2 regions of the Streptomyces sp. NPDC002779 genome follow, and region 2 is predicted to be linked to the other one. Evidence: riboswitches for the same ligand, from Rfam matches in the RefSeq annotation. Region 2 holds a riboswitch; the other holds the start of a gene.
The links. A riboswitch is a leader RNA that binds a small molecule or an ion and turns the genes downstream of it on or off. The one in region 2 is predicted to bind S-adenosylmethionine.
Positions count from the first base shown of each region.

Region 1: it holds a riboswitch for S-adenosylmethionine, as region 2 does, so the genes downstream of both, ACFYW5_RS20745 (aminotransferase class V-fold PLP-dependent enzyme) here and thrC (threonine synthase) in region 2, are expected to answer to the same signal.

Region 1 is NZ_JBIAQC010000007.1:69,798-73,198, forward strand. It holds gene ACFYW5_RS20735 (cytochrome bc complex cytochrome b subunit) at 1-214, shown strand, start outside; gene trpD (anthranilate phosphoribosyltransferase) at 353-1,417, shown strand; SAM riboswitch class IV at 1,493-1,609, shown strand; gene ACFYW5_RS20745 (aminotransferase class V-fold PLP-dependent enzyme) at 1,743-3,104, shown strand; gene ACFYW5_RS20750 (Lrp/AsnC family transcriptional regulator) at 3,106-3,387, opposite strand; gene ACFYW5_RS20755 (rhomboid family intramembrane serine protease) at 3,384-3,401, opposite strand, start outside.
Region 2 is NZ_JBIAQC010000006.1:128,213-131,613, reverse strand. It holds gene ACFYW5_RS18690 (MoaD/ThiS family protein) at 1-32, opposite strand, end outside; gene thrC (threonine synthase) at 29-1,315, opposite strand; SAM riboswitch class I at 1,334-1,472, opposite strand; gene ACFYW5_RS18680 (glucosyl-3-phosphoglycerate synthase) at 1,623-2,567, shown strand; gene ACFYW5_RS18675 (trehalose-6-phosphate synthase) at 2,630-3,401, shown strand, end outside.

The DNA of each region.
Region 1 (3,401 bases), on a different contig from region 2:
CCAGGAGCAGCTGCACACCCTCACCGCGCACGAGCAGTACAAGCCGGCCGAGATCGGCCCGACGGTCGACGAGAACGGTGTCGAGCGCAAGGTGAAGGGCTCCGAGAAGCTGCGCGCCAAGCTCAGCAAGGCGTACTACGGCGAGGAGTCCCAGATTCCGAAGCCGACCGTCGAGGAGTACAAGGAGATCACGAGCGGCCACGGCCACCACTGATCGCTGCGCACGCCACGCCACGGCGAAGGGCCCCGTCCGTACACCGGACGGGGCCCTTCGCCGTGCCCGGGGCTGGATAGGGTGGGGAGCGCACTCCTTTCGGGGTGCATCTCTGCTACGACACTCAGGAGCGGCCCCATGAGCGCTGTGACCCCCGCTGGAGGCGACACCGCGGCGGGCCGTTCCTGGCCCCGGTTGCTGAACGGCCTGCTGGAGGGGCGCGATCTGGGCGCCGACGACACGGCCTGGGCGATGGACCTGATCATGCGCGGCGAGGCGACCGACGCGCAGATCGCCGGGTTCGTGGTGGCCCTGCGGGCCAAGGGCGAGACGGTCGAGGAGATCACCGGCTTCGTCCGGACGATGTACGCGCACGCCCATGTGATCGAGGTGTCCGGTGACACCGTCGACATCGTCGGCACGGGCGGGGACGGCGCGAAGACCGTCAACATCTCCACGATGTCCGCGATCGTGGTGGCCGGCGCGGGCGCCAAGGTCGTCAAGCACGGCAACCGCGCGGCGTCCTCCGCCTCCGGTTCCTCGGACGTCCTGGAGAAGCTCGGGGTCAACCTGGAGCTGCCGGTCTCCCGGGTGCCGCAGGTCGCCGAGGAGGCCGGGATCACCTTCTGCTTCGCGGCGAAGTTCCATCCGGCGATGCGTCACGCGGGCGCGGCGCGCGGGCAGTTGGGCATCAGGACCGTCTTCAACGTCCTCGGCCCGCTCACCAACCCGGCCCGGGTGCGGGCGCAGGCGGTCGGGGTCGCCGACCCGCGGATGGCGCCGATCGTCGCCGGGGTGTTCGCCGAGCGCGGCAACTCCTCGCTGGTGTTCCGCGGCGACGACGGACTGGACGAACTGACCACCACCGCCACCTCCCGGGTCTGGATCGTCCGGGACGGCAAGGTCACCGAGGAAGCCTTCGACCCGCGGGACGTGGGCCTCGAACTGGTGCCGGTTCAGGCGCTGCGGGGCGCGGACGCCTCCTACAACGCGGACGTCGCGCGGCGGCTGCTGAACGGCGAGCCGGGCCCCGTCCGGGACGCCGTGCTCCTCAATTCGGCGGCGGCCCTGGTGGCGTTGCACCCGACCGGGGAGCCCCTGGCCGAGCAGATCCGCACCGCGATGGCGAAGGCGGCGGAGTCGATCGACTCCGGCGCGGCCAAGCGGACGCTGGAGCGCTGGGTGGCCGCCAGCAACGCCTAGCGCTCCCCGGTCGTCGTCCCGTGATCCGGACACGGGTTGCGGGACGCCGATCACTTCACCTAAGTTTCTGTACCAGGTCATGAGTGACAGTCATGAGGCCCCGGCCGACTGTCCGGCAACCCTCCGTCCGTGGCGGGGTGCCCCGGGTGAGGACCAGGCCGTGAGCAGCAAGGCTCACGGCAAGCGCGGACCCCTCGCGATACACCAGGGGTCCTGGGTCGTTCGAGGGAGCCTTCCGTGAGCAAGCGAATGCGATAGGGCCGCCGAGCCCCGCCTCCGCGCACCCCTTTCCCCTGCTTCTTCCCTTCTCTCACGGGAGCCCTCCATGTCTGTCTCCACCGCTGCCTCCGCCCAGACCATTTGCGCCCCGCTGCCCGTTCTGGGCCGGGATGTCACCGTCCCGCTCGTCACCGGCGGCGAGGTCACCTACGCCGCGCTCGACTACGCCGCCAGCGCCCCCGCGCTCCAGCGGGTCTGGGACGACGTGGCCGCCTACGCCCCGTACTACGGCAGCGTCCACCGAGGCGCCGGGTACCTCTCGCAGCTGTCCACCGACCTCTTCGAGAACGCCCGCCGGACGGTCGCCGAGTTCCTGGACTGCCGCGCCGACGACCAGCTGATCTTCACCCGGTCCACGACCGACTCCCTGAACCTGCTCGCCGCCGCCCTGCCCGCCGGCTGCCAGGTCTTCGTCTTCGAGACCGAGCACCACGCCTCCCTGCTGCCCTGGCAGGACGCCGAGGTCACCTACCTCGACGCCCCCCGCACCCCGCGCCAGGCCGTGCAGACCCTGGAGCGCGCCCTCGCCGCCCGCGACCCGTACGCCCCGGCCCTGGTCTGTGTCACCGGCGCCTCCAACGTCACCGGCGAGCTGTGGCCGGTGCGGGAACTGGCCGCCGCCGCCCATGCGCACGGCGCCCGGATCGTCCTGGACGCCGCGCAGCTCGCCCCGCACCATCCGGTGTCGGTCCAGGACCTGGACGTCGACTGGATCGCCTTCTCCGGGCACAAGCTCTACGCCCCCTTCGGCTCCGGCGTCCTGGCCGGCCGCGCCGACTGGCTGGTCGCGGCCGAGCCGTACCTCGCGGGCGGCGGCGCCAGCCGCAAGGTCAGCCGGCGCGCGGACGGGGGAGTGGACGTGGAGTGGCACGAGAGCGCGGCCCGGCACGAGGCCGGCTCGCCGAACGTGATCGGCGCCTACTCCATCGCCTCGGCCTGCAAGGCCCTCACGGAGGCCGGCTTCGACACCCTGGTCGCCCGCGAGCGGTACCTGATCGAGAAGGTCCGCCAGGGGCTCGCCGGGGTGCCCGAGGTCCGGATCCTCTCCCTCTTCGGCGACGACGCCCCGCGGGTCGGCGTGCTCTCCTTCGTGGTCGACGGCTGGAACAGCTCCCACTTCGCCGCCGCCCTGTCCGCCGAGTACGGCATCGGCGTCCGCGACGGTCTGTTCTGCGCCCACCCGCTGGTCCGCACCCTGCTCGGCAGCGACCCGGGGACCCAGGGCGAGTGCGGCGCCCCCGAGGCGGCACCCGGCGAGAAGTCCCTCAACGCCATCCGGGTCAGCTTCGGCGCCGGCACTCCGGACGAGCACGTGGAGCGTTTCGTGACCGCGGTGCGCGAGCTCGTCACCGACGGCGCGAAGTGGAACTACCGCACGGAGGACGGCCGTTGCGTGCCCGCCGTATGAGCTAGCTGTCCAGCCCCAGGGCGAAGGCCGCCTCCAGGTCGTGCTGGGAGTACGTCCGGAACGCCACGTGCGTGTCCGTGCCCTCCACGCCCGGGATCTTGCTGATGCGGCCGGGGATGACCTCGGCGAGGTCCTCGTGCTCCTTGACCCGGACCATCGCGATCAGGTCGTAGGTGCCGGTGACGGAGAAGACCTCGCTCACGCTGTCCAGCGAGGCGATCTGCTCGGCGATCTCGGGGATCCGGTCCACGCTGGTCTTGATGAGGACGATCGCGGTGATCACGGCTGGTTCTCTCC
Region 2 (3,401 bases):
AGGATGGTGGGGATGCGGACTTTGACGCTCATGAGTCGAGGCCAGCCTCTCGGAAGGAGTCGAGGTTCGGGCGGATCGTCGCGGTGAGGCCGGTGCCGGCCACCGCGTCGAGGGTCTTGAGGCCGTCGCCGGTGTTGAGGACGACCGTCGTCTTGGTGGGGTCGAGCAGGCCGTTCTCGATCAGCTTGCGCGTCACGCCCACCGTCACGCCACCCGCCGTCTCCGCGAAGATCCCCTCGGTCCGGGCCAGCAGCTTGATCGCGTCGACCACCTGCTCGTCCGTCACGTCCTCCACCGCGCCGCCGGTGCGCCGGGCGATGTCCAGGACGTAGGGCCCGTCGGCCGGGTTGCCGATGGCCAGCGACTTGGCGATGGTGTTCGGCTTCTGCGGCCGGACCACGTCGTGGCCCGCCTTGTAGGCCACCGACACCGGCGAGCACCCCTCGGCCTGCGCGCCGAAGATCTTGTACGGCCTGTCCTCGACGAGCCCGAGCTTGATCAGCTCCTGCAGCCCCTTGTCGATCTTCGTCAGCTGCGAGCCGGACGCGATCGGCACGACGATCTGGTCCGGGAGCCGCCAGCCGAGCTGCTCGCAGATCTCGTACGCCAGGGTCTTGGAACCCTCCGCGTAGTACGGCCGCAGGTTGACGTTGACGAAGCCCCAGCCCTCGCCGGCCGGGTCGCCGATCAGCTCGGAGCAGAAGCGGTTCACGTCGTCGTAGTTGCCCTCGATGCCGACCAGCTCGCCGCCGTACACCGCGGCCATCACGACCTTGCCCTGCTCCAGGTCGTGCGGGATGAACACGCAGGAACGGAGGCCGGCGCGGGCCGCGGCGGCGCCGACGGCACCGGCCAGGTTGCCCGTCGACGAGCAGGAGAGCGTGGTGAAGCCGAAGGCCCGGGCGGCCTCCAGGGCCTGGGCGACGACCCGGTCCTTGAAGGAGTGCGTCGGGTTGCCGGAGTCGTCCTTCACATACAGGCCGCCGGTCACGCCGAGCTCGCGGGCCAGGTTGTCGGCCTTGACGAGCGCGGTCCAGCCGGGGTTGAGGTTGGGCTTGCCGGCCACGTCCGAGGGGACGGGCAGCAGGGGCGCGTAACGCCAGATGTTCGCGGGTCCCGCTTCGATGCGCTTGCGGAGTTCCTCGGTGTCGTACGCCGAGAAGTCGTAGGCGATCTCCAGCGGGCCGAAACACTCCTCGCACGCGAAGACCGGGCCGAGCGGGACGCGGTGTCCGCACTCCCGGCAGCTCAGGGCGGCGGCGGGACCGAGATCGACAGTGGTGTTCCCGGTGCTTGCGACAGTCTGCACAGCCATGTGAGGCGAGGCCCTTTCTCCTCATCTTCCTCACGACGCATCTCGCCGTGAGACGGATTTGGCACCTTCCCTAGCCGGGAGCCTCGCGTGAACGAGACCGGCTGGAGGGTTGCCGGGGCTTCATCGGGCCGTATCCCTCTGCCCCTCTGGATGAGCGGTATGAAGTTGTGAACGCCGGGCCGGCCAGGACATGCGATGGTCACCCGCGTTGTTCAAGACTGTAACCGACGACCGGGACAGTTGAGATAGTCGTCCGAACGGCGAGATGGATCACAAACAGCGGATCACAAGCGAAGGAGCCGCCTACGTGCTGGAAGAAGTCGAGCGCTGGCTGAGCACCCGCTCCTGGTCGGTGACCGATCGCCCGCTCCACCAGATCATGGCCGCGAAGCGCAGCTCGGGCCAGTCCGTCTCCGTCGTGCTGCCCGCGCTCGACGAGGAGGAGACGGTCGGTGACATCGTCGCCGTCATCCGGCACGACCTGATGCACCAGGTCCCGCTGGTCGACGAGATCGTCGTCGTCGACTCCGGGTCCACCGACCGCACCGCCGAGGTCGCCGCGGCGGCCGGGGCGACGGTCGTGCACCGGGACGCGATCCTGCCGCGGCTGCCCGCCGTGCCCGGCAAGGGCGAGGTGCTCTGGCGCTCGCTGCTGGTCACCCGCGGCGACATCGTCTGCTTCATCGACGCGGACCTGAAGGAGTTCTCCTCGGACTTCGTCTCCGGCATCGTCGGCCCGCTGCTCACCGACCCCGGGGTGGACCTCGTCAAGGCGATGTACGACCGCCCGCTCGGGCAGGCGGCGGGCCAGGGCGGCCGGGTCACCGAGCTGATGGCCCGCCCGCTGCTGAACATGCACTGGCCGCAGCTCGCCGGCTTCGTGCAGCCGCTCGGCGGGGAGTACGCGGCCCGCCGCTCCCTGCTGGAACAGCTCCCCTTCCCCGTCGGCTACGGCGTGGAGCTCGGCATGCTGGTCGACGCGCTGCACCTGGCCGGCCTCGACGCGCTGGCCCAGGTCGACGTCGGGGTGCGCAAGCACCGGCACCAGGACGGCCGGGCGCTCGGCCGGATGTCCGCCGCGATCTACCGCACGGCCCAGCTCCGGCTGGCCCGCGGACACCTCATCCGCCCCGCGCTCACCCAGTTCGAGCGCGGCGAGGACGGTTTCGAGCCGCGGACGTACTCGGTGGACACCGAGGAGCGGCCGCCGATGGCGGAGATAGCGGAGTACGCGTCCCGCAAGGTGGCGTAACCCACGCCGCACGCGGCGCATCGCACGTTTGAGCGTTTACGGCACGGGCTAGGTTGGAGCACATGGCTTCCATGTACGGCGCCGCTCAGGTGCTGGTCGCGTCGAACCGCGGCCCGGTCTCCTATGAAGTGCAGGAAGACGGCTCGTTGCGCACCAAGCGCGGGGGCGGCGGACTGGTGTCGGGCCTCTCGGCCATCGGCCCGGACGCCGGTGCCCTGTGGGTGTGCTCCGCGCTGTCCGACGGCGACCGCGAGGCGGTGCGGCGCGGGGTGGGCGAGGACGGCGTGCGGATGCTCGCCGTACCGGCCGAGGTGCACGCGGACGCGTACAACGGCGTCGCCAACTCCGTGCTCTGGTTCGTCCACCACATGCTCTACCAGACCCCGCTGGAGCCCACCTTCGACTCCGCGTTCTGGCGGCAGTGGGAGAACTACGTCCGCTTCAACCGGGCCTTCGCCGAGGCGCTGGCCGACGAGGCGGCCGAGGGTGCGGCGGTCCTGGTGCAGGACTACCACCTGACGCTGGTGCCGGGGCTGCTGCGCAAGCTCCGCCCCGACCTGCGCATCAGCCACTTCTCGCACACCCCGTGGGCCCCGGTGGACTACTTCCGCATGCTGCCCGACCGGGTGGCGCGCGAGGTGCTGGAGGGCATGCTCGGCGCCGACCGGCTCGGCTTCCTCACCCAGCGCTGGGCGGACGCGTTCACCGCGTGCTGCACGCAGCTGGTGGGCGGGCTCGGGGACACCGAGGTCGGGGTGCACGGGCTGGGGGCGGACGCGGACTTCCTGCGCCGCCGGTCGCACGAGGCGGACGTCGAGGAGCGGATGACGGCGC